4 regions of the Streptomyces sp. NPDC052910 genome follow, and region 4 is predicted to be linked to each of the others. Evidence: riboswitches for the same ligand, from Rfam matches in the RefSeq annotation. Region 4 holds a riboswitch; each other region holds the start of a gene.

Region 1 (7,022 bases), on a different contig from region 4:
GTCGTCACCCTGCGCCCCTTCAACACCTTCGGCCCGCGTCAGTCCATGCGGGCCGTCATCCCGACGGTCATCGGGCAGGTCGCGGCGGGGGAGCGCACCATCACCCTGGGCGACCTGCGGCCCACCCGGGACTTCAGCTACGTCAAGGACACCGTGGCCGCCTTCCGCGCCGTCGGCACCGCTCCCGCCGAACGCGTCGTCGGCCGTACCTTCAACTCCGGTACCGGGCAGGAGATATCCGTCGGCGACCTGGTCGGTCTGATCGGCAAGATCATGGGCACGGACCTCGACGTCCGCGAGGACACCGCCCGCGTCCGGCCCGCCGCCTCCGAGGTGATGCGCCTCGTGTGCGACGCCTCCCGGCTGCGCGCCGCCACCGGCTGGGCGCCCGCGCACAGCCTGGAGGACGGCCTCGCCGCCACCGTGGAGTTCTTCCGCGACCCGGCCAACCTGGCCCGCTACAAGACCGGCATCTACAACGTGTGACCGGACACCGTGCGACCGCTTCCCCCGGTCCGCGCCCGTGAGCCCGATCCGTTCAGTTCGTCCCCGTACGCCCGTCCCCGTACGCCCGTCCCGTACGCAGCGCACGCAGAGAGGAAACGGCACCATGCACGCAGTGATCCTCGCCGGAGGCAAAGGCATCCGGCTGCGCCCCTACACCACCGCCCTGCCCAAGCCCCTCGTCCCCATCGGCGACCAGCACGCGATCCTGGAGATCGTCATGCGGCAGTTGGCCGGGGCCGGCTTCCACAGTTGCACCCTGGCCATCGGCCACCTCGGGCACATCATCCGCGCCTACGTCGGCGACGGCTCCCAGTGGGGCCTCCGGGTCGACTACACCACGGAGGAGAGCCCGCTGGGCACCATGGGTCCCCTGCTCACCATGCAGGACCGGCTGCCCGAGCACTTCCTGGTGATGAACGGCGACGTCCTCACCGATCTCGACTTCGCCGACGTCCTGCGCGGACACCGCGCGTCCGGGGCCCCGCTCACCATCGCCACCTACGCCCGCAAGGTCAGCATCGACTTCGGCGTGCTCACCACCGAGGCCGGCCGGGTCACCGGCTTCACCGAGAAACCCAGCATGGACTACCGCGTCTCCATGGGCGTCTACGGCGTCTCCCGCGACGCCCTGGCCCGCTACACACCCGGCCTGCCGCTCGGCTTCGACGAACTGGTCCTGGACCTGCTCGCCGCCGGCACGCCGCCGAACGCCTACGAGTTCGAGGGCTACTGGCTGGACATCGGGCGCCCCGACGACTACGACCGGGCCAACGCGGAGTTCTCCCACCGCCGCGACCTGCTGATCAAAGGAGCGTGAACGACCCGCATGCGGATCCTCGTCCTGGGCGCGACCGGCTTCCTCGGCCGGCACGCCGTCGAGTCGCTGCGCGCCCTCCCCGGCGCGCGGGTGCTCGACGGCGGCCGGTCGCCGGGCTCCGCCCTGCCCTGCGACCTGGCCGGCGCCGACCCCGCCGACCTCGCCGTCGCCCTGCGCGGGGCGGCCCCCGACGCCGTCGTCAACTGCGCGGGGGCCACCGGCGGCAGCGCCACCGTCCTCACCGCCACCAACGCGCGCGGCCCCGCCGTGCTCTGCGAGGCGCTGCGGCAGGCCGTGCCCACCGCCCGGCTGGTCCACCTCGGGTCGTCGGCCGAGTACGGAGCGGGTGGCGGCGCCCGCTCCCTCACCGAGTCCGCCCCCGCCGCCCCGCTCGGGCTGTACGGAGCCACCAAGCTCGCCGGCACCCTGGCCGTCACCGGCTCCGGGCTCGACGCCCTTGTGCTGCGGGTGTTCAACCCGCTGGGCCCCGGCTCGCCGCCCGGCTCGCTCGCGGGCCGACTGGCCGAGGGCATCCGGGAGGCCGGCCCCGACGGCGTCGTCGGCACCGGCGACCTCTCCGCGCACCGCGACTTCGTGGACGCGCGCGACGTGGCCCGGGCCGTCGTGCTCGCCGTCACCGCCCCCGAGCCGGTGACCGGCCTGCTCAACGTCGGCAGCGGCACGGCACGCGCGGCCCGCGAGGTCGCCGAGGGGCTGGCACGGGCCGCCGGCTTCCGGGGGCGGTTCGACGAGGGCGGCGCCGGATCACCGCGCTCGGCGGCGCTGCCCTGGCAGCAGGCCGACGTCACGGCCGCCGAACGGGCCCTCGGCTGGCATCCCGAGCACCCGTTCGACGCCACGCTCGCCGACCTCTGGGCCGCCGCCCGGGCCCGGCCGGCGGACGCGTCCCGGTGACGCCGCCGCCCGGCGGCCGGCGGCTGCTGGTACCGCTGTACGTCCACCCGACGGTGGACCCCGGCGCGTGGGCGGCCCTGCTGCGGGCCGCCCCCGCGCTGCGCGGCGTCGTCCTCAACGCGGCCGACGGCCCCGGGCGGCGCCCCGACCCGGCGTTCCGCGCCGCCGCCGACCGGCTCCGGGACGCGGGGGTCCCGGTGCTGGGGTACGTGGACACCGGCTACGGGCGGCGTTCGTGGCGGGCGGTGCTGACGGATGTCCGCCGGCACCGGGGCTGGTACGGCGCCGACGGGGTGTTCCTCGACCAGGTGCCCACGGCGCCCGACGCGCTGCCGCGCTTCCGCCGACTCACCACGGTGGTGCGGGCGTTGGGTGCCCGCACGGTCGTGTTCAACCACGGGACGCACCCGGATCCCGGGTACGCGCGGATCGCCGATCTGCTCGTCACCTTCGAGGGGCCCTGGGAGGCGTACCGGGCGGCCGCCGTACCCGACTGGACGAAATCCCATCTCCCCTCGCGCTTCTGCCACTTGGTCTACGGTGTGCCGCAGGAGCGGGCCGGTCACGTGTCCCGCACGGCCGGTTCGCGCGGCGCCGGAGTGCACTGCGCGGTGCCGGGAAGAGGAGAGAACCCATGGCAGACCGCACCACCACCGGACGCCTGAAAGCCGGGCGCCCGAAGGCAGGACGTCCCACGGTCGGACGTGTGAAAGCCGGGCGCTTGAAAGCCGGGCGCCGGGAAGCCGGGAGTGGCCGAACCGGCCGGCCGGAACCGGCCGGCCCCCCGCGCCGGGGTCCTCGCCGGGCCCTCGGCGCCGGGGCGTTGGCGGCCGCCGCCCTGCTCGTCGCCGCCGGCTGCTCGGGCGCGGGGGACGCGGAGGACACGGACCGGGCCGACGGACCGGACCGGAACGGGACTCCGAGCGCCTCGGCGGAGCACCGGCCCGGCCGCGACGCCGGCACCGGCCGAACCGGGGGCCCCGGCGGCCCGGACGGGACGTCGGCCGCGCCCCGGCGCGGCGGGGGCGGCACGCCGTCCGCCGGTGAGCCCTCCGGCGCACCGTCGTCGCCGGAGGCCGCCCCGTCGTCCGGTGCGCACGGCGGCCGGGCGCGCTGGCAACCGCGCCCCGGCACCCGCTGGCAGTGGCAGCTCGACGGGAAGGTCGACACCTCGGTGGACGTCCCCGTCTACGACATCGACGGCTTCGAGAACGACGCGGCGACCGTGGAACGGCTGCACGCCGACGGCCGCAAGGTCGTCTGCTACGTCAACGTGGGCGCGTACGAGGACTGGCGGCCCGACGCGAAGAAGTTCCCGGAGGCGGTGCTGGGCGAGGACAACGACGGCTGGAAGGGCGAGAAGTGGCTCGACATCCGGCGGCTCGACGTCCTTGAGCCGATCATGGCGGAACGTTTCGACATGTGCCGCGAGAAGGGCTTCGACGCCGTCGAACCGGACCTTACCGAGGGGTTCAGGAACAAGACCGGCTTCCCCCTCACCGCCGCCCACCAACTCGCGTTCAACCGCCTGGTCGCCCGGCTCGCCCATGAGCGCGGCATGTCCGTCGGGCTGAAGAACGACCTCGACCAGATCCCGGAGCTCGTCGGCGACTTCGACTTCGCCGTGAACGAACAGTGCGCCGAGTTCGGCGAATGCGACAAGCTGTCGCCGTTCGTGAAGCGCGGCAAGGCGGTGTTCCACGTCGAATACAAGCTGGAACCCGGGGAGTTCTGCGGTCGGGCCAAGGATCTGGGGCTCAGTTCGATGCAGAAGAAACTCGGTCTCAGTTCCTGGCGTCGTCCCTGCTGAGAGCGGGTGACACCGCCGGAATCAAACCTTCCGGCGAGCGTGAAGAACCTCACAGAACGCCGTTTCGACACCGGATTTCGCCGGTGGATGGTGCAGGATCATGCACCGAACAACCAAGAACCCGTCACAGAGGCGGGCGACCCGGGCGGACGCCGAGTCCTGCCGCCGCTCCGGGTGCGGACCGGATACACGCGGATCGGCAGGAGCGGGAGACCCAGGCAAGACGGACCACGATGGCGGTGGTTCTAGGGGTGAAGCCACATGGTGGCCGGGCAACTTTGTCAGCCCGAACCCGACAGGTCATCTTTCGCAGGCGGATGACGAAGGGCTTACTCGGCATGTCTGCGCTGCCTCGAATACCCGCGCTCATCTCCCGGGCCGGAACCGCATCGGCCCTCACCGCCGCCACCGTCGCGGCGTCCGTCCTGCTCCCCGGCATGGCCGGTGACGCCCAGGCGGCCACCCCCGGCTCCAAGGCCGTCAAGGTCGCGGCGTCCAAGAGCGGCTCCCCGTACCAGTGGGGCGCCACGGGCCCCAACCGCTTCGACTGCTCGGGCCTGACGCTCTACTCGTTCAAGAAGGCCGGCAAGAAGCTGCCCCGCGTGGCCGCCGACCAGTACAACGCCACGCGGCACATCTCGCGCGGCTCCCGCTCCGTCGGCGACCTCGTGTTCTTCCACTCCGGCAGCAACGTCTACCACGTGGGCATCTACGCGGGTGGCGGCAAGATCTGGCACGCTCCCGGCACCGGCAAGAAGGTCCGCCTGGAGAAGATCTGGGCCAACAGCGTCTGGTACGGCCGCGTCCGCTGACGCCCCCTCGCACCACCCGTCGCACCACCGGGCCGGCGCTCGATCGGCGGCGCCGGCCCGTCCCCTCGGCAGCCCCCGGTCCCCCCGGTCGCTCAGCCGCCCATGGCCGCCCGGATCGCGTCCGCCTTCTCCGACGGGTGATACCCGGAACGCACGCCCGCGGCGAGGAGGACGTCCCCCAGGACATGCGGCGTCCGCAGCGGGATCAGCTCCTGGTACGCGGGCGAGTCGTACCACGCCCGGGCCCGCTCCAGGTCCGGGAACTCGATGAGCACCAGATCCCCCTCCCACGACCCCTCACGGACGTCCGGCTCCCCACCGTGCACCACGAACCGGCCCCCGAAGGGGTCGAGAGTGTCCTGGATCCGCTCGACGTACGTGACGACGTCCCGGTGCGGGACGCTGCTGTGGAAATGACCGAGGGCGTAGGCGGGCATCGTCGGCTCCTGACCGGGTGACTCGGCGGCATGTCGTGACCCCCACCCTGCCGCGCGGCGCGCGGCCGGGCGATTACCCGGCAGGTCATGCCCGGCGTGACTCCGGCGGCTTTCCGTCGCACCGCCCCGAACGGTGCCAGGCGGTGCCGAAGCCGAAACCCGGCCGGCGGATCCGTGGGCGGGCGGTGGGATTGGCGTGGGGATATACGATCCCACCCGCGTGACGGGTCGTCCCGTGTTCCGAGCGATGGGGCCGGCGTGTTACTCCCCTGTCGCCCCGTCGATGAGCTCTCTTGCCACATCAAGCTGACCCACGTGGCGGGCGTACTCCTGGAGTAGGTGGAAGAGGATCCGCCCGAGGGAGGGAGCCTGGTCGGGTGTCCGGAAGCGACCGCCGAGTCCGGCCTTGTCGGCCAGGTCCGCAACCGCGACCAGCGAGGTCGTCGCGGCCACTTCGCCTCGGTAGGTGTCCATGACCTCCGTGGTGGGCGTGCCGGCATGGATCGTCCATTCTTCCTCGTCGCCGCCGGGCGGGTACGCGAGGACGTTTTCGGCGGCGAATCCCCAGCGCATCCAACGGCGTTCCACCCAGCCGAGGTGCTGGACCAGGGCGAGAGGTGACCAGCCCAGCGGCTGCACCGGCGTGCGGAGGTGGGAGTCGGACAACCCGGCGAGCTTCCGCATCAACGCTTCGCGATACCACTCCAGGTACCCGAGGAGGAGTTCACGGGCATCGGAGACTTCGACGCCGGGCCCGTCGAGGAGGGCCGGGACCTGTGGCGCAGGCTGCTGCATCCCTCGAACGTAACGTGACATCCGGTCGACATGCTGCGTTGCCCGCAGGGGGTCCATGACGACCTCGGCGACTGCGGGCAGGTGTTCCCCGTGGATCCGGGCGCTGCGAAGGGGATCCGTCGGCCGCTGCGTGCCGCCCTGCGGCGTCCCGGGGAGTGAAAACCGGATGCCCGTCCGCCCCGGTGGGTGATACGCATCCGGTCATGGACGATCTCGTGACAGCCCGCCTCATCCTTCACCCTCTCACCGTCGCCGAGGCGGAGAACATCGCCGCCGAGCGCCCGGAGCGGCTCCCGCACTGGGTGCCCGGTTATCCGGAGGGGGACGACGTCAAGGCCGCGCTCCGGTTTCTGACGGCGGAGCGGGAGGGGGCCGGGCGGCATCCTGGAGCTTATGAGATACGGCGGCGGGAGGACGGGCGGGTGGTCGGCGGGCTGGACTTCCATGGGCCGGCCGACGAGGAGGGGGCTGTGACCGTCGGGTACGGGCTGCTGCCCGCCGAGCGCGGCAAGGGGTACGCCTCCGAGGCGCTGCGCGCCGCGCTGGCGTCGGCGCGGGCGCGAGGGATCCGCCGGGTGAAGGGGGACGCCGACCACGACAACGTCCCCTCCCACCACGTCATGAAGGCGGCCGGGATGCGGCTGGTGGGGGAGGACGAGCGGGTGAAGTTCTACGAGACCGACTGGGAGCCGGACCGCCTTCAGGCGGCGTCCACGTAGACCCAGGCGCCGTTCTCCCGCACGAAGCGGCCCAGTTCGTGCTGCGTGTCCTCGTGGCCCCGCAGGACGTAGTGGGCGCGGAACTCGACCGTCCCCTCCTGGTGGAAGGCGGTGCCCGCTTCGGTGGCGAGGATCTCCAGGGCCGTCCAGTGGATCTTCCGGTCCAGGTCGAGGGACGGCGGGCGGGTGGTGGAGTGCCACGTGCGGAGG
Region 2 (7,022 bases), on a different contig from region 4:
CTCCCGCCTCCCGCCTCCTGCCTCCCCCCCTCTCGTCAAGCCGGTCCCCGCGCCCCTTACGGACGCCCCCTAGTAGCGTCGGACCGTGCACGACAAAACCGACGACCACACGGACGGCCACACCGGCGACGCCGCCCGCGAGCGTGACGACGCCGCCCGCGACCGTGATGGCGGACACGCGCCCGCAGCCCCCGCCTGTCCCGTGGAGGGCCCCACCCCTCCCCTCTTCACGTGGGAGTTCGCGAGCGACCCGTACCCGGCGTACGCCTGGCTCCGCGAGCATGCCCCCGTGCACAAGACCGCCCTGCCGAGCGGTGTGGAGGCGTGGCTGGTCACCCGGTACGCCGACGCGCGGCAGGCGCTGGCGGACCAGCGGTTGTCGAAGAACCCCGTGCACCACTCCGAGTCCGCGCACGGCAAGGGCAAGGTGGGCATTCCGGGCGAGCGGAGCGCCAACCTCATGACGCACCTGCTCAACATCGATCCCCCGGACCACACGCGCTTGCGCCGTCTGGTTTCCAAGGCGTTCACGCCCCGGCGCGTCGCGGAGTTCGCGCCCCGCGTGCAGGAGCTCACGGACCGGCTCATCGACGGGTTCGCGGAGCGCGGGGAGGCGGACCTCATCCACGAGTTCGCGTTCCCGCTCCCCATCTACGCCATCTGCGACATGCTCGGCGTCCCGCCGGAGGACCAGGACGACTTCCGGGACTGGGCCGGGATGATGATCCGGCACGGCGGCGGGCCGCGTGGCGGAGTGGCCCGTTCGGTGAAGCGGATGCGGACGTACCTCGCCGAGCTGATCCACCGCAAGCGCGAGGACCTGGGCGACGACCTGATCTCCGGACTGATCAGGGCGAGCGACCACGGCGAGCACCTCACCGAGAACGAGGCCGCCGCCATGGCCTTCATCCTGCTCTTCGCCGGTTTCGAGACCACGGTCAATCTCATCGGCAACGGTACGTACGCGCTCCTGCGCAACCCCGGGGAGCGCGAGCGCCTCCAGCGCGCGCTGGACGCCGGGGACGAGAGCCTGCTGGAGACCGGGGTGGAGGAGCTGCTCCGGTACGACGGTCCGGTGGAGCTGGCGACGTGGCGGTTCGCCACCCGCGATCTGACGATCGGTGGGCAGCGGATCGCGGAGGGCGACCCCGTGCTCGTCGTCCTCGCCGCGGCCGACCGCGACCCGGAACGGTTCGCCGACCCCGACACCCTCGACCTCGCCCGCAGTGACAATCAGCACCTTGGGTACGGGCACGGCATCCACTACTGCCTCGGGGCGCCGCTCGCGCGGCTGGAGGGCCGGACGGCGCTCGCGACGCTGTTGCGGCGCCTCCCCGACCTGCGACTTTCCGCCGATCCGGCCGATCTCCGCTGGCGCGGCGGGCTCATCATGCGGGGTCTGCGGACCCTGCCCGTGGCCTTCTCTCCGGAGCCCGGGCAGACGGGCACATGACTATACGTCAACTGGGCTTGACCATCATCCGGTGCTGATCACGGTGGGTTGTGGCCTCTGAGGGCCCTGGCTATCTTCTGCGGTCATATTCAGCAGCCACACGATCGGCAGCCGTCGGCAGCCGGTCGGCAGCTAGATGAGAGGTGATCGCATGCTCTCCGGGAAAGGCCGACATCGCCGTCCCCGTCAACTGCCCGCCGTGGTCGTCGCCGCGGGCGTGACGGGCGCCGGGATCGCCATGCCCCTGCTCGGTGCCACCACGGCCGACGCCGCGGACGCCCCCACCTGGGACCGCGTCGCCCAGTGCGAGAGCGGCGGCCTGTGGAGCGCGGACACGGGCAACGGGTTCTACGGCGGACTGCAGCTCACCCCCGAGATGTGGGAGCAGTACGGCGGAACGGAGTACGCGCCGCGCCCCGACCAGGCCAGCCGCGCCCAGCAGATCGCCGTCGCCCAGCGCATCCTCGACGCCCGCGGCCCGTACGCCTGGCCCGCCTGCGCGGTCAAGTCCGACCTGGCCAAGGACGGCCGGGCGCCCGAGGTGAACCCGGGCATGCCGCACGACGCCGTCGAGGGTTCGTCGCACGCGTCGGGTTCCGGAACGTCCGGACGGTCCGACTCCGGCCGGACGCGGGACACATCGTCCGACAAGGCCGGTGACAGGGCCGACGGGAAGGCCGGTGAGACGTCGACGGGCGCCTCCACCGGGAAGGGCGGCTCCTCCGGCAAGGGCGGTTCCTCAGGAAAGGACGCCGCCTCCGACGCCAACCGGTCGACCGACAAGGCCGACAAGGGCAATACGGGCGAGAAGGCCGGCGAGCACGGCACCGGCACCACCGATGCCTCCGGGAAGCCGGGGCAGCCGGAGAAGCCCTCCGGTGAGGACCGCGACACGTCCACCGGCTCGTCCGCCGGCGGCAAGCACCGCAAGCCGGACGGCGGCGGGGCGGACGGCTCGTCCGACGCGGCGTCCGCCGACTCGGCGACCGACGCGAAGGCCGGCCGCGAGAGCGGTTCCGAGGCCGGCCGGGACTCCGGCCAGGGCGCCGGAACGTCCGTGTCAGGAACGCTCGATGAGCGGGCGGGCTCCGGCGCGGGCAAGCACCGCGCGGAGCCGTCCGGTTCCGGTGGCGAGCGCGCGTCGCGCGGCGCCGAGCGCGGGCGCGCCGACGCGACAGCCGTTCACGACTACACCGTGCGCCCCGGTGACAACCTGTCAGAGATCGCCCAGGAGCACCGGGTCGAGGGCGGCTGGCACCGCGTGTACCAGGACAACAAAAAGGTCGTGGGGGGCGATCCCGACCTGATTCACCCCGGTCAGCAGCTCGAACTGAAGAAGTAGCGGGGGAGTTCGCGTCGAATGTCCGTTCCGGAGGAAAGTGAGACATGGGTCTCGTTGACATCGGCGCGGAGACGGCTCGTCAGAATCCCGAGAAACCATTCCCACCTGCGGAAACGGTGAGTTCCCCGGGGTGGGGGGAGCAGGCGGTGGCTGAAAAGGAGGGTTTGAACCCATAGGCCGTCTGTGCTTAACGTCGTCATCGCTCGCCATCGCGAGCACCACGGTCGTCACGCCGAATCCTGCCGGCGGCCGGGGGAGTCGTCGCGCAAGCGCCGTAGGCAGGAGCGGGGGAACCACGGTAGGTCGCCGGAACGGTTCATCGGTCAACGACCGACGTACCGGTACGGCTTGGGGTGAAGCCTGGTGAGCGCAAGCCACCGGGCCGGGCAACTCACGCCCGAACCCGACAGCTCACCTCGTAGGCGCCGGTGAGGAAACCGAGTCATGTCCAAGGGCAAGCACCGTCGTCCGAACAAGGCCGTCCGCATCGCCACGCTCGCGGGTGTCACCGGCGCCGCAGTCGCCGCCCCGCTGATGATGGCCACGTCCGCCCACGCCGCCTCCGTGGAGACCTGGGACCGTGTGGCCCAGTGCGAGTCCGGCGGCAACTGGTCGATCAACACCGGCAACGGCTACTACGGCGGCCTGCAGTTCTCGCAGTCCTCGTGGGCGGCCATGGGCGGCACCCAGTACGCGCCGCGCGCCGACCTGGCCAGCAAGGGCCAGCAGATCCTGGTCGCCGAGAAGCTGCTCGCCGCCCAGGGCCCCGGAGCCTGGGGCTGCGCCGGTGAGGGCGGCCTGACCCGCGGTGGCGGCTCCCCGCAGGTCGACGGCTCCGGCTCCGGCAAGGTCGTCTCCAAGTCGGCCTCGGGCCAGCGTTCGACCGGCCAGAGCCACGCCGACCGCAGCGAGCGCAAGGCCGCGCCGAAGCACGCCGCCCCGCAGCGGGAGGCCGAGGAGGCCCCGGCCGCCCCGGCCGCCAAGCCGGCCGCGCCGAAGCACGCCGCGCCGAAGACCGTCAAGATCGGTGACGGCGAGTACGAGGTGAAGGAAGGCGACACCCTCGCCAAGATCGCCGAGGCCAAGAAGGTCAAGGGCGGCTGGGAGAAGCTCTACGACCGCAACAAGGACGTCGTGGACAGCGCCGACCTCATCTTCCCCGGCCAGAAGCTGCACCTCAGCTAAGGCCGAGGCGCATTCCGGGGCCGGGAGTCAGGGCCGCGAGCCGTGGCTGTGGCCCGTGCCGCGTCGTCGTACGCGGCCGGGCCTCGCGATCGGGCCTCCCGATCGGGCCTCGCGGCCGGGGTTCTCGCGGCCGCGGGCGGTGCGCACCACCGCCCGTACCGCGGCACCCACCCGTACCCCAGCCTCCGTACCACCGGCCCGGAACGCCGTTCCCGGGCCCAGCGGAACCGCCCCGCTCCGATGCGACCGATCCCCCCCCGGGCCGCATCAGAGCGGGGCTCCGCCGTTTCCGCGCACGGTCGGCAGATGGTCGGCATGCAACCGGCGCGCGGCCGGCGCCACGTCGCGCGGCCGGCATCACGTCTCGAGACCGGCCCGGGTCGCGGACGAACGGCCCCTCGCCCGGCTCCCCGTCCGGCACGTCCGGCTCCCTGTGCGGCGCATCCCGGCCCCCGTACGGCGCGTCCCCGTTTCCCCCGCCGGTTCCCCGTTGAGCGAACACCCCGCCCATTCGTCCCTTGATCTCGGCGTTTGTGCCATTTTTCCGGCGGGGTGGCGCTCCGGGGGCGGGTGGACCCTCCGGCGCCCGTTAGGCTCGTGCTGCAGAACGCTGGAGTACCCAGACACACACGAAGGAGACCCTCGTGCCGTCCATCGACGTCGTCGTAGCTCGCGAGATCCTCGACTCGCGAGGCAACCCCACGGTCGAGGTCGAGGTCGGCCTCGACGACGGCTCCACCGGCCGCGCCGCGGTGCCGTCCGGCGCCTCGACCGGTGCTTTCGAGGCCATCGAGCTCCGTGACGGGGACAAGAACCGCTACCTGGGCAAGGGCGTCGAGAAGGCCGTGCTGGCCGTCATCGAGCAGATCGGCCCGGAGCTCGTCGGCTACGACGCCACCGAGCAGCGCCTGATCGACCAGGCCATGTTCGACCTGGACGCCACCGACAACAAGGGCTCCCTGGGCGCCAACGCCATCCTGGGCGTCTCCCTGGCCGTCGCGCACGCCGCCTCCGAGGCCTCGGACCTCCCCCTCTTCCGCTACCTCGGCGGCCCGAACGCGCACCTGCTGCCCGTTCCGATGATGAACATCCTGAACGGCGGCTCGCACGCCGACTCCAACGTGGACATCCAGGAGTTCATGATCGCGCCGATCGGCGCCGAGTCCTTCTCCGAGGCGCTGCGCTGGGGCACCGAGGTCTACCACACCCTCAAGGCCGTGCTGAAGGCCAAGGGCCTGTCCACCGGCCTGGGCGACGAGGGCGGCTTCGCCCCGAACCTCGGCTCCAACCGCGAGGCCCTCGACCTCATCCTCGAGGCCATCAAGCAGGCCGGTTACACCCCCGGCCAGGACATCGCGCTCGCGCTCGACGTGGCCGCCTCCGAGTTCTACAAGGACGGCGTCTACACCTTCGAGGGCAAGAGCCGCACCGCCGCCGAGATGACCGACTACTACGCCGAGCTCGTCGAGGCGTACCCGCTGGTCTCCATCGAGGACCCGCTGTTCGAGGACGACTGGGACGGCTGGAAGACCATCACCGAGCGCCTCGGCGACGCGGTCCAGCTCGTCGGTGACGACCTGTTCGTCACCAACCCCGAGCGCCTCGCCCGCGGCATCGAGGAGGGCGCCGCCAACGCCCTGCTGGTCAAGGTCAACCAGATCGGTTCGCTGACCGAGACCCTGGACGCCGTCGAGCTGGCCCAGCGCAACGGCTTCAAGTGCATGATGTCCCACCGTTCCGGCGAGACCGAGGACGTCACCATCGCCGACCTGGCCGTCGCCACCAACTGCGGCCAGATCAAGACCGGTGCCCCGGCCCGCTCCGAGCGCGTCGCCAAGTACAACCAGTTGCTGCGCATCGAGGAGATCCTCGACGACGCCGCGGTGTACGCCGGCCGCAGCGCGTTCCCGCGCTTCCGCCAGGGCTGATCGCTCCGTACGCGCCGGTGGCGCGGCAGCGCACAGGGCGCGTGCGAGGCTGACAAAGCCTCACGCCTCACCCCGTCCCCGGCCATGGTCCCGTACCGTGGCCGGGGACGGTTTTGGCATGCGGTCCGGCTTCGGTGAAGCCGGCAGCGGGGAGGCGATGTGGCGGCGGAACGGTTTTCCACCGCGACCAGGCTCAAAGCGATCGGCACGGTCCTGGTCCAGGGGCCGGACGCCCGGGGCCGGCGCACCCGTCCGCCGCGCCGCAGCCGGCTCACCGGCCGCGCGGCGCTGCTGGCCCTGGTCGTCTGTTCGCTGATCGTCGCCCTGGCCTACCCCATGCGCCAGTGGGTCACCCAGCGTTCGGACATCGACGACCAGCGGCACCGCTCCGAGCAGGCCAAGGAGCAGGTGAAGCGGCTGCGCGAGGAGAAGGCGCGGCTGGAGGACCCGGCGTACGTGGAACGGCTGGCGCGCGAACACCTGCACTACGTCCGTCCCGGCGAAACCGGTTACACGGTGGTGGACGGCAGCGGCAACGCCCGGCACCGCCGCGACCAGGGCGCCGCCGACCGGCCGTGGTACGTCAACCTGTGGGACGGCGTGGACACGTCGGACGCCCACCGCTGACGCGCCCCACTCCAACCTTCCGGACCTCCTCCTTCCGGACCGTCTCTTTCCGGATCTCCTTCTTCCAGGCCTCCTCCGACTTCCGGACCTCCTCCGACTTTCCGACCCTCCGACACGAGCGAGCACATGGACACCCCTCCTCCCCAGACCGAGCCCACCCAGCCCACCGACGCGGACATCGCCGCGTTCAAGGAGCAGCTCGGCCGCCCCCCGCGCGGCCTGCGGGCGATCGCCCACCGCTGCCCCTGCGGCAACCCGGACGTCGTCGAGACCGCGCCGCGGCTGGAGGACGGCACGCCGTTCCCGACGCTCTACTACCTGACGTGCCCCCGCGCGGCCTCCGCCATCGGCACGCTGGAGGCCGAGGGCGTGATGAAGGAGATGAGCGCCCGGCTGCAGAGCGACCCGGAGCTGGCCGCCGCGTACCGTGCCGCGCACGAGGACTACATCCGCCGGCGCGACGCCATCGAGGTGCTGGAGGGCTTCC
Region 3 (7,022 bases), on a different contig from region 4:
TATCGGCACGTACGTCCTGTACATTTTTTACAGACGGCTCCGCGACCTGCGAGCCGTCCGCCCCCGCACGCCCCCGCGCGTCCGCCCTTGGAGGCCAGCCGTGATCCCGTACACGTCCCGCCACGTCCTGCCGGAGTTCACCGAACGCACCACCGACGGCCGCCGCACGCTCGACCCCTACTCCAAGCTCCTGTCGGAGCGGATCGTGATGCTGGGGACGGCGGTCGACGACACGGCCGCCACGGATGTGATCGCCCAACTGATGCACCTGGAGTACGCGGCGCCCGACCGGGACGTGTCGCTCTACATCAACTCCCCCGGCGGCTCCTTCGCCGCCCTGTGCGCCGTCCACGACACCATGCGCTATCTCTCCTGCGACATCGAGACCGTCTGCCTGGGCCAGGCGGCCCCGGCCGCCGCCCTCCTGCTCGCCGCCGGCACCCCGGGGAAGCGCGCCGTACTCCCGCACGCCCGGGTGCTTCTCGGGCCGCCGTCCCTGCCGGAGCCGGTCCGCGGCACCCCCTCCGATCTGGCCGTCCACGCCGACGAGCTGCTGCGCCGGCGGGCGGTCCAGGCGGAGCTGCTGGCCCGGTACACCGGCCGGGACACCGAGCGGATCCTGGCCGACACCGACCGGGACACGGTCTTCGACGCCCCGGCCGCGGTGGCCTACGGCCTGGCCGACCGGGTCGTCGGTAACCGTGCCGCCTGGCCCGCCGCGCCGGCCGGGCGGTGAGGGCGCCGTGTCGGACGTGACGGACGGGACGGACGGGACGGACGGGACGCGGGGCATCTGGCCCGACCTCCCTCCGCTGCCCGCCCTGACCCGCGCCGAGGGCGAAGTGGTGGACCGGTACCTCGAGGTACTGGATCTCCTCGGCAGGATCAATCCCGCGCGCGTACAGGGCACGTACGGGGGGCTACGAGCCGCGCAGGCGCTGGTGGTCGCGAGCACGGGACTGCGGGACGCCCTGGCGGTCATGTTCGAACGCGGTGAACGGGAGGTGTACACGGGGACAATGGCACGGGCGTTGCGTGTCCTCGGCGGAGAGCGCCGTGCACGCCGGGTGATGTTGCCGCCGCCATCCGCGAGTTGAGAAGCGGAAACGCTTTTCAACTGGATTCCTCCAGACAGCGGACGGGAGCGTAGACGCGGTGCGGTGATCACTCTCAGCGGCCCGCGCACACCGCGCTCGAGTGATCCGCAACCGGCGCAGGTGGCGGCCTCAGCACGCCTTTCCCATGAGGGTCAAACCGCCCTGCGTCCACCCGAATTGCCCACACGTGACGAGGCTCACATAACCGGGGTTCCGCTCGGAAAGCCGGCCGCGACTGCGCCAAGATCCTCGGGACGACAAGCCCCCGCCACACGGCGGGGCGGTCCCGGCGGACGCCGAACCCTGCCGCCGCCGGGGCGGGTCGACGAGGAGTGCATCGGCAGGGATGGAGGACCCAAGCACGGCGGGGCGGTCTTGGCAAACCGCCCCTTGGGGTGAAGCCGCTCAGGCGGCCGGGCATTCTTCGCCTGCCCGAACCCGACAGGCAATCCTTCACAGGCGGCTGACGAAGGGTATGCGCATGGGCGCGCACAAACGTCCCGCAAGGCTGTCCAAAGCCAAGGCCGCATCGGCCCTGACCCTCGCCGCCGTCGGCGTCACGGTTCTGACGCCGGGCGGCACCTCCAAGGCGGAGGCGGCATCCGTCTCGGTCAGGGCGCTGCAGATCGCCGCATCCAAGCAGGGCTCGCCCTACCAGTGGGGCGCCACGGGCCCGTACCGCTTCGACTGCTCAGGGCTGACGCTCTACTCCTTCAAGCGGGCCGGCAAGCAACTGCCGCGCACCGCGGCGGCCCAGTACAACCGCACCCACCACATCCCCCGCTCCGCGCGCGAACGCGGCGACCTGGTGTTCTTCCACTCCGGGCGGGGCGTCTACCACGTCGGGATATACGCCGGGGGCGACAAGATGTGGCACGCCCCCAAGACCGGTTCCGTCGTCCGCCTCGAGCGGATCTGGACGAACAGCGTCTGGTACGGCCGGGTGACCTGAGCCGGCCGGCCGGGGACCGCGCCCCCGGGCCCGCCCTCAGCGCACCGGCACGCCCCACGGAAGGCGGATCCACACCGTCTTGCCGCCCTCGGCGGTCGGTGTGACGGACACCCTGCCGCCGCGCTCCGCGGCGAGCCAGCGGACGATCACCATCCCCCGCCCGTTGTCCTGCTGGACCGCGGCGGGCAGCCGGCGGGGGTGACGAGGGTGACTGTCGGTGACCCCGATGCGCAACTCCTCGTCGCGTTCGAGCAGCACATCCACGGTGAAGGTGGGGGACTGACCGCGGGTGTGCTGCACGGCGTTGGTGGCCAGTTCGGAGACGATCAGCCGCACCGCCTCGGCGGCCTCCGTGTCCCCGGGCAGCCCCCACTCCCCCAGGACGGACGACACATAGCGGCGGGCCGTGGACACCGACGCCGGGGCGCTCGGCAGAGTGACGGACGCTTCCTGGAGATCTGCCATGTCGCTGTCCCTTTCGACCGGGTTCCACCGGACTCCACCGGGTTCCACCGGGGCGGGCTCCCGGAGCGGTGCGCGAGCACACGCGCCGTACAGCGGCGTACACAGGACCGGTCGGGAGAGGCCCACGGGCGGCTCTTCCCGTCAGGGTGCCACTGATAACGCCCGTGATGGGCGCGATCCACCGAGATGTGCATATATCTGTCGCTCGAAGCGGTGAACTCTGCGACGGCAGACCGTATGTGAGCGGATCGATGCTCTATTGACTCAGGGGTACGCATGCGAAGACGTACGGCATCCCCACCCGGCCCGCGCGGGACTGGTGGGACGTACGACGCACGAGGGGAGGGAGCGCCGTTGCGGTACGGACCGGCGGTGCGCCGCCGCAAGCTCGGTGCCGAACTGCGCCGCCAGCGCGAACTGACCGGGATGACCAGCCGGCAGGCCGCGGACGCGGTCGGCTGGCACCAGTCGAAGGTGAGCCGCATCGAGACCGGCAGCAGCGGGGCCAAACCCGCCGACGTGGCCCGGCTGCTGGACGCCTACCGGGTCTCCGACCCCGAACTCCGGGCCTTGCTGGGGGCGTTGTGCGGAGCGGACTCCACGGGTGCGGAGGACGCCGGCTCCGGCTCGCGGCGCGGCTGGTGGTACGCCTACCGTGATCTGCTGCCCTCCGCGTATCTGGACTTCATCAGCCTGGAATCGGAGGCCTCGCGCTCGCGCACCCTGGAGACCACGGTGGTGCCCGGCCTGCTCCAGACCCCGGAGTACGCCCGGGCGGTGACCCGGGCCGCGCTGGGGGACCCGCCCGAGCGGCAGGTCGACGAGCTGGTCCGGGTGCGCATGGCGCGGCAGTCGGTGCTGCGCGGGTCGCGGCCGCTGGAGTTGTGCGCGATCCTGGACGAGGCGGTGCTGCGGCACGAGGTGGGCGGTCCGGAGGTGATGTCGGGGCAGTTGCGGCACCTGCTGGACACCGGGCGGCTGCCTCATGTCCGGTTGCACGTCCTCCCGTTCGCCCGGGGCAATCACATCGGTATCACCGGGCCTTTCGTTATCTTTTCCTTTCCGCGCATCGCCGATCTGGACGTGGTTGTTCTCGACCACTTGACGAGTAGCCTCTACTTGGAGCGGAAAGAAGACCTCAGGGCGTACGGCGCCGCGTTCACCACGCTCCGGGCGCACGCCCTCGCTCACGAAGAGTCCCTGGATTACATCGCGGAGGTCGCGGGAGAGCGCGGCCGCACGCGGTGATCCGCCCCGAACACGCGAGGACGCGCAAGGAGGCGCCATGTCCGCACCACGGCGGTACGTACCTTCTCGTTCGGTTCCGCGCGCGGCCGAGTGGCGGCGCAGCAGCCACAGCACCGGGATGAACAACTGTGTCGAGGCCGCCGTCCTGGCCACCGGCCGTCTCGCCGTGCGCGACTCCAAGCGGCCGGCGGGTCCCCGCGTGGAGGTGGGGCCCGCGGCCTGGAGACCGTTCGTCGGCCTGCTCCGGGCGGCGGGGGACGGCCCGGGCCACGGGTGCGGCACGCGTTGAGGGCACGAGTCAGCGGCACGAGTCGGCGGCACACTCGACGGCACGAGCCCGGCAGCACGCGTCGACGGCCCGGTCCGGCCCCTCCTCCACCGGCGCCCCGGCTCGACCGGCACCCCGGCTCAGTGGCCGCGGGCCGCCGGCGGCGCGGTCCGGACGATGGTCGCGACCGCCCGTTCCACCTCACGGTCCGAGAGGTCGGCGCGGGCGGTCAGCCGCAGCCGCGAGACGCCGTCCGGCACGGACGGCGGGCGGAAGCAGCCCACCGCGAGCCCCTCCGCCCGGCAGGCGGCCTGCCAGCGCACCGCCGCTTCCGGCGAGGGGGCGCGGACCGAGACGACGGCCGCGTCGGGGCGTACGGCGGTGAACCCGGCGGCCGTCAGCCGCCGGTGCAGGCCGCCCGCCACCGCGCGGACGCGGGCCGCCCGGTCCGGTTCCCGGCGCAGCACCTCCAGGGCCGCCAGGGCCCCCGCGGCGGCGGCGGGCGCCAGGCCGGTGTCGAAGACGAAGGTCCGGGCGGTGTTGACGAGGTGGGTGACGACGCGTGCGGGGCCGAGCACCGCGCCGCCCTGGGCGCCCAGCGACTTGGAGAGGGTGACGGTGGACACCACGTCCGCGTCTCCCGCCAGGCCGGCGGCGCGCACCGCGCCGCGGCCCCCCTCCCCCAGCACTCCGAGCCCGTGCGCGTCGTCCACCAGCAGCCCCGCGCCGCTCTCCCGGCACACCCGTGCCAGATCGCCGAGTGGAGCGGCGTCGCCGTCCACGGAGAAGACGGAGTCGGTGACGACCAGGGCCCGGCCCGGGTGGGTGGTCAGGGCCTTGCGGACGGCCGCCGGGTCGGCGTGCGGGACGATCGCCTTCCGGGCCCGGGCGAGCCGGCAGCCGTCGATCAGCGAGGCGTGGTTGCCCTCGTCGGAGACCAGCAGTGACGGGGTGCCCGCCGGGTCCGGGGGCGCGGCGAGGGCGGTGACGGCAGCGAGGTTGGCGGCGTAACCGGAGGAGAGGACGAGCGCGGCCTCGAAGCCGCAGAACTCGGCGAGACTCCGTTCGAGTTCGGCGTGCAGTTCGGTGCTGCCGCTGACGAGGCGGGAGCCGGTGGCGCCGGCGCCCCAGCGGTGGGCCGCCGCCGCGGCGGCCCGGGTGACCCATGGGTGGCGGCTGAGACCGAGGTAGTCGTTGCCGGCGAGGTCGGTGGTGGAGGTGTCACCCGTGGGACGGGCGGGGCGGGGGCGCAGGGTGCGGATGAGGCCGGCGTCCCGCCGCGCCCGGTGCTGCTCGTCGATCCAGTCGAAAACGCTGTGGGCGCTGTGGGCGTGGTGAACGCCGTCGACGCTGTGGGCACTGTCGTGGGGCATCGGCCGTCCCGGCTCCTGTGCGGTCCCTGAGGGGGTGGACTACGGGTGTGCGCACCGTGCCGGTCCGGGTGCTGCCCCGGGGCCGTCTGTGGGATTCACATAAATCGCCGTGGGGTCCGTTCGCCGGGCCGAGTACGGCCGACCCTCAAACTAGCCGTTCCCGCACGTGATCAGCATGTCGTGATCCACCCAGCTTGGACACCGGGTGTTGTGAGATCCCTACCTTGGCCCGGAGCGGGCCGGTGGGCGAGGATCACTCCTCATGGACCTGATCGACACCTTGGTGGAGAAGGGGCTGCGGCGCGAGTCGCCGACCCGGGACGAAGCGCTGGCCGTGCTGGCGACCTCCGACGACGAGTTGCTGGACGTGGTGGCCGGCGCGGGCCGGGTGCGCCGGAAGTGGTTCGGGCGGCGGGTGAAGCTCAACTACCTCGTCAACCTGAAGTCCGGGCTCTGCCCCGAGGACTGCTCCTACTGCTCCCAGCGGCTCGGCTCGAAGGCCGAAATCCTCAAGTACACCTGGCTGAAGCCCGAGGAGGCGTCGAAGGCGGCGTCGGCGGGGGTGGCGGGGGGTGCCAAGCGCGTGTGCCTGGTGGCCAGCGGGCGCGGCCCGACGGACCGGGACATCGACCGGGTCTCGCGCACCATCGAGGCGATCAAGGAGGAGAACGAGCAGGTCGAGGTGTGCGCCTGCCTCGGACTGCTCTCCGAGGGCCAGGCGGAGCGGCTGCGCGCGGCGGGCGTCGACGCCTACAACCACAATCTCAACACCTCCGAGGCCACGTACGGCGACATCACCACCACCCACACCTACGCCGACCGCGAGGAGACCGTGCGGCTGGCGCAGGGCGCCGGGCTGTCGGCCTGCTCGGGGCTGATCGCGGGCATGGGCGAGAGCGACGAGGACCTGGTGGACGTCGTGTTCGCGCTGCGCGCGATGGACGTCGACTCGGTGCCGGTCAACTTCCTCATCCCGTTCGAGGGCACTCCGCTCGCCGAGCGGTGGAACCTCACCCCGCAGCGGGCGCTGCGCATCCTGGCGATGGTCCGCTTCGTCCACCCGGACGCCGAGGTCCGGCTGGCCGGCGGCCGCGAGATCCATCTGCGCACCCTCCAGCCGCTGGCCCTGCACCTGGTCAACTCCATCTTCCTGGGCGACTACCTGACCAGCGAGGGCCAGGAGGGCAAGGCCGACCTCGACATGATCGCGGATGCGGGCTTCGAGGTGGAGGGCGCGGACACCACGACGCTGCCCGCGCACCGGGTGCGGTCGGCGGGGTGCGGTGGCGGTACCTGCGAGCCGTGTGGGGACGCGGGGGCCGGTGAGGTTTCCGAGACCCCGGCCGAGGAGTCCGGCGCGGCCCGGACGGACCTGGTCGCGGTACGCCGCCGGGGCGCGGGAACGGACCTGCCGCCCAATGCCTGACCCGCTCGTCCGCCCCGGGGCGGACCCCCTCACCCCGCGCCGCCTGCTGGACCTGGACCGGCGGCACGTCTGGCACCCGTACGCGCCGATGCCCGGCCGGCGGGACCCGCTGGTCGTCGCGTCGGCGTCCGGTGTCCGGCTGCGGCTGGCGGAACCGGCGTACGGCGCGTCCGAGCTGGTGGACGGCATGTCG
Region 4 (7,022 bases):
GGATGGCGGTGACGACGACGGCGTCGCAGGCCGGGTCCGCCAGGGCGGCGGCGAGCGCCCGGCGGAAGTCCTCCGGGCGGGCGTCGGTGGTGAGATCGCGCGGGGCCAGCGGGCGCAGGCCATCGGTGAGGCAGGCGTCGTAGGTGAGCAGGGCCAGGGACTGGGAGTTGCCCAGGATGGCCACGCGCGGGCCGGCGGGGAGCGGCTGGGCGGCCAGCAGCAGACCGGTGTCGGAGAGTTCGGTGACGGTGTCGACGCGGATGACGCCGGCCTGCCGGAGGAGGTGGGAGACGGTGGCGTCGGGCATGCGGGTGGTGGGGACGGTGTGGCCCGCGGGGGTGACGCCGCCGTGCCGGGCGCCCTTGACGACGACGACCGGCTTGTGCCGCGCGGTGCGCCGGGCGATGCGGGTGAACTTGCGCGGGTTGCCGATGGATTCCAGGTACATCAGGGCGACGTCGGTGTCCGGGTCCTCGTCCCAGAACTGGAGGAAGTCGTTCCCGGAGACGTCCGCGCGGTTGCCCGTCGAGACGAAGGTCGATACCGAGGCGAGACCGGCCAGTCCGGCCGCCCGCCGCTGGAGGCCGGAGAGCAGCGCGATGCCGATGGCCCCGGACTGGCTGAACAGGCCGACCCGTCCGGGCGGGGGCAGCTCGGGGGCGAGGGAGGCGTTGAGGCGGACCCCGGCGGCGGTGTTGACCAGGCCGAACGAGTTGGGGCCGATGATGCGCATGCCGTACGAGCGGGCCTGCCGCACCAGCTCGCGCTGGCGGTCCCGGCCCTCGGCCCCGCTCTCCGCGAACCCGGCGGAGAGCACCACGAGGCCCTGGACGCCGTGCTCCCCGCAGTCCTCGACGACGGAGGGCACGCGGTCGGCGGGCACGGCGACGACGGCGAGGTCGACCGGCCCTCCGGCCTCGCGCAGCGAGCGGAGGGCGGGGACGCCCTCGGGGTCGAGCGTGGTGAGGCCGTCGGGGAAGGAGGTGTTGACCGCGAGGACCCGTCCGGTGAACCCGCCGGCGAGCACGTTGCGCAGCACCGCGCGGCCCATGCCGCCGGGCTCGCGGCCGGTGCCGAAGACCGCGACGCTGCCGGGGGCGAGGAGGCGCTGCACCGAGCGGGCCTCCGCGCGCTGCTCGCGGGCGCGCTGGACGGCGAGCGACCGGTCCGTCGGCTCCAGGTCGAGCTCCAGCCGGACGACGCCGTCCTCGAAGCTCCGCTTCTGGGTGTACCCGGCGTCCGTGAACACCTTGATCATCTTGGTGTTGGCGGGCAGCACCTCCGCCGCGAAGCGCCGGATGCCGCGCTCGCGGGCGACGGCCGCGATGTGCTCCAGCAGGGCGGAGGCGACCCCGCGGCCCTGGTGGGCGTCCTGGACCAGGAAGGCGACCTCGGCCTCCTCGGTGGGGCCGTGGGCCGGACGCCCCCGGGAGTCGATGCGGTCGTAGCGGACGGTGGCGATGAACTCGCCGCCGACCGTGGCGGCCAGCCCGACCCGGTCGATGTAGTCGTGGTGGGTGAAGCGGTGCAGGTCGCGGTCGGACAGCCGGGGGTAGGGCGCGAAGAAGCGGTAGTACTTGGACTCGTCCGAGACCTGCTCGTAGAAGCTGACCAGCCGCTGGACGTCGTCGGGGGTGATGGGCCGGACGCGGGTGGTCCCGCCGTCGCGGAGGACGACATCGGCTTCCCAGTGGGCCGGGTACGCGTGCTCGGACGGCGTCTGCATGGGATCAGCGTACGACCGACCACCGACAGTCCCCCGGGCGCGGCGGAGCACTGCCCACACCGTGCGACACTGGTCTAGACAACCAATAGCGATTCGAAGGGCAACACCATGGTTGAGCGCCGCGTAAACGTCGGCTGGGCCGACGGCCTGCACGCCCGCCCGGCGTCGATCTTCGTCCGTGCGGCGACCGCCGCCGGCGTCCCCGTGACCATCGCCAAGGCCGGCGGCACCCCCGTCAACGCCGCCTCGATGCTGGCCGTGCTGGGCCTGGGCGCCCAGGGCGGCGAGGAGATCGTCCTCGCCTCGGAGGACGCGGGTGCCGAGGCCGCGCTCGACCGCCTGGCCAAGCTGGTCGCCGAGGGGCTCGAGGAGCTCCCGGAGACCGTCTGAGCCCTCGCCGCGGGGAGCCTCCCGGTTTCCGGGGAGGCTCCCCGCGGCACGCGAGCGGGGCCGTGGCGGCCGGAGAACCGGCCGCCGCGGCCCCGTCGTGTGTTTCCCCCCGCGCGGGAGAATTCCGGCCGGAAAACGTCAGGTGTTCCACGCCGGGCCATTCCCGTCCGGCCCGGAATGGCGGACGCGCCTCACATTCCGGCGCCCGCCGTGTGCACGGCGCGTTTCCGGACGGCCGCCCGGGGCGCCGGGGCGGCCGGCACGGGACGCCAGAACCGGAATTCGCCGGGCGCCCGCCCGGCCCGCCCGGCGGCGATGTCCCGGGCGCGTTCCGCGTCCCTCCTGACCACCGCGTCGACGAGCGCGGCATGTGTCTCCCAGGTCTCCACGGGCCGGGCGGGCGGCTCGGGCGCGTACACCCAGGCGATCTTGCGTCGCACCTGGGTGAGCAGCGCGGCCAGGCTCGGACTGCCGGAGGCCTGGGCCAGCGTCTCGTCGAACCAGTCGCCCAGCGGGCACAGCTCGCCCGGCTGACCGCCGCGAGCGCGCTCCCGGCCCAGCCGGACCAGTCCGCGCAACACCTTCAGATGCGCCTCGGTGCGCCGCTGCGCGGCCCGGGCGGCCCCCAGCGGCTCCAGCAGGGCCCGCACCTCCAGCAGGTCGGCCGCCTCCTGCTCGGTCGGCTCGGCGACACAGGCGCCCGCGTGCCGGCGCGTGGTCACGAAGCCCTCGGAGGCCAGCGTGCGCAGCGCCTCGCGCACCGGGACGCGGGAGACGCCGTAGCGGCGGGCGAGGAGTTCCTCGATGAGCCGGGTGCCGGGCGGGAAGGCACCGGAGACGATGTCGTCGCGAATGGCCGTGCACACCGCCTGCGCGGAAACGCGGCGGTTGTCGGAAACCGCGCCACTCCCGCCGTTCACAAACGTCCCCGCATTGGACGAACCTCCGGATCGACCCCGATACGACCCCGCGGAAAGCGACGGCCCGCACGCGATGGACGCTTCTTCAGGATCCGCTCGACTCTATGGCAATTCCCCGCGGTTTCCGATGGCCGCCCGGACGCCATGGAAATGATTTGGCCACGCGGTACGGCCGGGTGACTCCCCGGTGACGTACCGGACGGCCGAAAGCCCCGCTCCGGGACGCATGGTCCGGGCGGGGCTCGGCGGAAGGAAGGTGACGGCGGAGGTCAGATGTTGACGCCGTGCGAGCGCAGGTACGCGACCGGGTCGATGTCCGAGCCGTAGGTGGGCGCGGTGCGGGCCTCGAAGTGCAGGTGCGGGCCGGTCACGTTGCCGGTGGAACCGGAGAGGCCGATCTGCTGGCCGGGGGTGACGGTCTGGCCGACGCTGACGGCGATCGACGACAGGTGGCCGTACTGGGTGTAGGTGCCGTCGTTGTGCTTGATGACGATGTTGTTGCCGTACGCGCCGCCGAAGCCGGCCTCGACGACCGTGCCGGCGCCCACGGCCTGCACGCTGGTGCCCTCGTCGGCGTGGAAGTCGACGCCGGTGTGGCTGCCGGAGGACCACAGGCCGCTGGAGGCGTGGTACTGGGTGGAGACGAAGGAGCCGGCGATCGGCATCACGAAGGTGTTAAGGCGCTTGCGCTCCGCCTCGCGGGCCGCCCGCTCCTTCTTGGCGCGCTCGGCCTCGGCCTTGCGCTTGGCCTCGTCGGCGCGCTTCTTGACCAGGGCGGCCTGCTCCTTGGCCGCGGCCTCCGCCTTCTGGGTGGCGGCGTCCTGCTCGGCGACGCCGCGCTGCATCTGCGCCTGCTCGTTGATGTTGTCGGCCACGTGGTCGGAGAGGACGACGGCCTGGGTGAGGCCGGTGTCCTGCGGGCGGGGCGCGTCCTCGGGGGAGGCGGCGAAGGCCGGAGCGGCGACACCGGCGACGACGCCCGCGGCGCTCAGGGTGGCTATGCCGGCGACGTTGGCGCCGACCCGCACGGCACGGCTCGGACGACGGTGCTTCCCGGTGGCACGGGTGAACGCCATGGCTGCGGCTGTTCCTTTCCTTCCCTCTCGCCTACCGGGTTAGCTGACGGGTTCGGAGCAGGAAGGTCTCCTACGGTTCCCTCCGGAGAGGGGCCCGATTCACCCCAGGGAACATGTGGTTCCCCGGCTCCCCTGGCTCGCGCCGTACGGGGACTCGGCGATGGCTGCCCGGGGCCGCGGTTGCGGCTCCGATCCGACGGGCTGCCGCCATGAAGCTAATCGCCGTCAGATTCGAACGGCAAACGGAACCCCGTTTTCGTGACGCACGCCACACAGGAAAGGTGCAACCGCTCCTATAAATCGGGCATAACGGAGGCGCGTGGCTCCCGAAGGACCCACGCGCCTCTCCGCCCCCGCGCGTGCGCCGGGGCGCACGCCGAGGCTTGAGCTTCCGTCAGGCGGAAACGACCGTCACCTCGCCGATGCCCAGCGCCCGGACGGGCTCCGCGATCTCCGCCGCGTCCCCGACCAGCACGGTGACCAGGCGGTCCGCCGGGAAGGCGTTCACGACGGCCGCCGTGGCCTCCACCGTCCCGGTCTCCGCGAGGCGTTCGTACATCCGGGCCTGGAAGTCGTCCGGGAGGTACTGCTCGACCTGGTCGGCCAGCGTGCCCGCGACGGCCGCCGCCGTCTCGTACTTGAGCGGGGCGACACCCACCAGGTTCTGCACGGCGACGTCACGCTCGGCGTCGGTCAGCCCCTCCGCGGCGAGGGTGCGCAGCACCGTCCACAGGTCCGCCAGCGCCGGGCCGGTGTTGGGGGTGTCGACGGAGCCGCTGATGGCGAGCATCGCCGCACCGGAGCCGTCGGGAGCGGACCGCAGCACCTGGCCGAACGAGCGGACGCCGTAGGTGTAGCCCTTCTCCTCGCGCAGCACACGGTCCAGGCGCGAGGTGAGCGTGCCGCCGAGGCAGTACGTGCCGAGCACCTGGGCGGGCCAGACGCGGTCGTGCCGGTCGGCGCCCACGCGGCCGATCAGCAACTGCGTCTGGACGGCGCCGGGGCGGTCCACGATGACGGCACGGCCGGTGTCGTCGGCGGTGACGGGCGGGACGGGCCGCGGCTCGGCCGGGGAGCCCGTCCAGGCGCCCAGGGTGTCGGCCAGGGCCTCGTCCAGGTCGACGCCGGTGAGGTCGCCCACGATCACGGCGGTGGCGGTGGCCGGACGGACGTGCGCCTCGTAGAAGGCCCGCACGGAGGCCGCGTCGATGCGCGCGACCGACTCCTCCGTGCCCTGCCGGGGCCGGGACATCCGCGAGTCGGCCGGGAAGAGCTCGGCGGAGAGCGCCATGGCGGCCCGGCGGGCCGGGTTGGCGAGCTCGTGCGGGATCTCGTCCAGCCGGTTGCGGACCAGGCGCTCGACCTCGTTGTCGGGGAAGGCCGGGGCCCGCAGGGCGTCGGCGAGCAGCCCGAGTGCCTTGGTCAGCCGGGAGGCCGGGACCTCCAGGGAGAGCCGTACGCCGGGGTGGTCGGCGTGGGCGTCCAGGGTGGCACCGCACCGCTCCAGCTCGGCCGTGAAGTCCTCGGCGCTGAGCTTGTCCGTGCCCTCGGAGAAGGCGCGGGCCATGATCGTGGCCACGCCCTCCAGCCCGGCAGGCTCGGCCTCCAGCGGCGCGGCGAGGCTGACCTCGACGGCGACGACCTGCTGGCCGGGACGGTGGCAGCGCAGCACCGTCAGGCCGTTGGGCAGCCGGCCGCGGCCGGGCGCCGGGAACTTCCACGGGGTGGCCGTGCCGGGCCGGGGCCGCGGGTGGAACTGCATGGTGGGTTCGGCGGTGCCGGTGGCGCCCACGACTGCGGCTTCGCTCACTGGGCCGTCTCCTGTTCCTGTGCGTTGGCGTCGGCTTCCTGTGCGATGGCACCGTCGATGACATCGGCCTCGTCGGCGCCCGCGGTCTGGGCCCCGGTCGGCTCGTAGACGAGCACCGCGCGGTTGTCGGGGCGCAGCCGCGCCTGGGCGACGGCCCGCACCTCCTCCGGCGTGACCTCCAGGACCCGCCGGACCGCGGTGAGGGCGAGCTGCGGGTCGCCGAAGAGGACGGCGAAGCGGCACAGTTCGTCGGCCCGGCCGCTGACCGTGGCCAGCCGGTCCAGCCACTCGCGCTCCAGTTGCGCCTGGGCGCGCTCCATCTCCTGGGCGGTGGGGCCCTCCAGGGCGAAGCGGGCCAGCTCCTCGTCGACGGCCGCCTCGATGTCGGCGACCTCGGCGCCGGCGGACGCCTTGACGTCCAGCCAGCCGAGCGAGGGGGCGCCCGCCAGGCGCAGCATGCCGAAGCCCGCCGCGACGGCGGTACGGTCGTGCCGGACGAGGCGGTTGTGCAGCCGCGAGGACTCGCCGCCGCCGAGGACGGTCAGCGCCAGGTCGGCGGCGTCCGCCTCACGGGTGCCGTCGTGCGGGAGGCGGTAGGCGGCCATCAGGGCGCGCGAGGGCACCTCCTCGCGGACCACCTGGCGCAGTTGCCCGCCGATGACGTCGGGCAGGGCGCCGTCGCGCGGCGGCTGCTTGCGGTCGTGGGCGGGGATGGACCCGAAGTACTTCTCGATCCAGGCCAGCGTCTGCTCGGGGTCGATGTCGCCGACCACGGCGAGAACGGCGTTGCCGGGCGCGTAGTACGTGCGGAAGAACTCCCGCGCGTCCTCCAGGGAGGTGGCGTCCAGGTCGGCCATCGAGCCGATGGGCGTGTGGTGGTAGGGGTGGCCCTCGGGGTAGACCATCGCGGTCAGCCGCTCGAACGCGGTGCCGTAGGGCACGTTGTCGTACCGCTGGCGGCGCTCGTTCTTGACGACGTCGCGCTGGTTCTCCATGGACTCGTCGTCGAGCGCGGTGAGCAGCGAGCCCATCCGGTCGGCTTCCAGCCACAGCGCCAGCTCGAGCTGGTGGGCGGGCATGGTCTCGAAGTAGTTGGTCCG

Evidence for each region. Region 4 has a riboswitch for cyclic di-AMP ahead of ACZ6X9_RS30480 (M23 family metallopeptidase). Riboswitches for the same ligand answer to the same signal wherever they lie in the genome.
Region 1: it holds a riboswitch for cyclic di-AMP, as region 4 does, so the genes downstream of both, ACZ6X9_RS23140 (C40 family peptidase) here and ACZ6X9_RS30480 (M23 family metallopeptidase) in region 4, are expected to answer to the same signal.
Region 2: it holds a riboswitch for cyclic di-AMP, as region 4 does, so the genes downstream of both, ACZ6X9_RS19660 (transglycosylase family protein) here and ACZ6X9_RS30480 (M23 family metallopeptidase) in region 4, are expected to answer to the same signal.
Region 3: it holds a riboswitch for cyclic di-AMP, as region 4 does, so the genes downstream of both, ACZ6X9_RS06790 (C40 family peptidase) here and ACZ6X9_RS30480 (M23 family metallopeptidase) in region 4, are expected to answer to the same signal.

What each region holds. Positions count from the first base shown of each region.
Region 1 is NZ_JBVJJR010000006.1:296,968-303,989, reverse strand. It holds gene ACZ6X9_RS23165 (SDR family NAD(P)-dependent oxidoreductase) at 1-486, shown strand, start outside; gene ACZ6X9_RS23160 (sugar phosphate nucleotidyltransferase) at 611-1,324, shown strand; gene ACZ6X9_RS23155 (NAD-dependent epimerase/dehydratase family protein) at 1,334-2,239, shown strand; gene ACZ6X9_RS23150 (spherulation-specific family 4 protein) at 2,236-2,904, shown strand; gene ACZ6X9_RS23145 (endo alpha-1,4 polygalactosaminidase) at 3,063-4,049, shown strand; cyclic di-AMP (ydaO/yuaA leader) riboswitch at 4,230-4,380, shown strand; gene ACZ6X9_RS23140 (C40 family peptidase) at 4,388-4,861, shown strand; gene ACZ6X9_RS23135 (DUF1330 domain-containing protein) at 4,954-5,298, opposite strand; gene ACZ6X9_RS23130 (DinB family protein) at 5,560-6,093, opposite strand; gene ACZ6X9_RS23125 (GNAT family N-acetyltransferase) at 6,297-6,812, shown strand; gene ACZ6X9_RS23120 (YchJ family protein) at 6,794-7,022, opposite strand, start outside.
Region 2 is NZ_JBVJJR010000005.1:103,107-110,128, reverse strand. It holds gene ACZ6X9_RS19670 (cytochrome P450 family protein) at 203-1,453, shown strand; gene ACZ6X9_RS19665 (transglycosylase family protein) at 1,605-2,795, shown strand; cyclic di-AMP (ydaO/yuaA leader) riboswitch at 3,056-3,235, shown strand; gene ACZ6X9_RS19660 (transglycosylase family protein) at 3,240-3,980, shown strand; gene eno (phosphopyruvate hydratase) at 4,625-5,908, shown strand; gene ACZ6X9_RS19650 (FtsB family cell division protein) at 6,068-6,535, shown strand; gene ACZ6X9_RS19645 (DUF501 domain-containing protein) at 6,662-7,022, shown strand, end outside.
Region 3 is NZ_JBVJJR010000002.1:220,392-227,413, forward strand. It holds gene ACZ6X9_RS06780 (ATP-dependent Clp protease proteolytic subunit) at 101-736, shown strand; gene ACZ6X9_RS06785 (hypothetical protein) at 753-1,097, shown strand; cyclic di-AMP (ydaO/yuaA leader) riboswitch at 1,382-1,574, shown strand; gene ACZ6X9_RS06790 (C40 family peptidase) at 1,579-2,049, shown strand; gene ACZ6X9_RS06795 (ATP-binding protein) at 2,086-2,514, opposite strand; gene ACZ6X9_RS06800 (helix-turn-helix domain-containing protein) at 2,869-3,762, shown strand; gene ACZ6X9_RS06805 (DUF397 domain-containing protein) at 3,800-4,051, shown strand; gene ACZ6X9_RS06810 (8-amino-7-oxononanoate synthase) at 4,171-5,403, opposite strand; gene bioB (biotin synthase BioB) at 5,666-6,829, shown strand; gene ACZ6X9_RS06820 (adenosylmethionine--8-amino-7-oxononanoate transaminase) at 6,822-7,022, shown strand, end outside.
Region 4 is NZ_JBVJJR010000012.1:50,423-57,444, forward strand. It holds gene ACZ6X9_RS30465 (bifunctional acetate--CoA ligase family protein/GNAT family N-acetyltransferase) at 1-1,726, opposite strand, end outside; gene ACZ6X9_RS30470 (HPr family phosphocarrier protein) at 1,835-2,116, shown strand; gene ACZ6X9_RS30475 (GntR family transcriptional regulator) at 2,308-3,036, opposite strand; gene ACZ6X9_RS30480 (M23 family metallopeptidase) at 3,306-4,112, opposite strand; cyclic di-AMP (ydaO/yuaA leader) riboswitch at 4,126-4,282, opposite strand; gene ACZ6X9_RS30485 (M16 family metallopeptidase) at 4,507-5,874, opposite strand; gene ACZ6X9_RS30490 (M16 family metallopeptidase) at 5,919-7,022, opposite strand, start outside.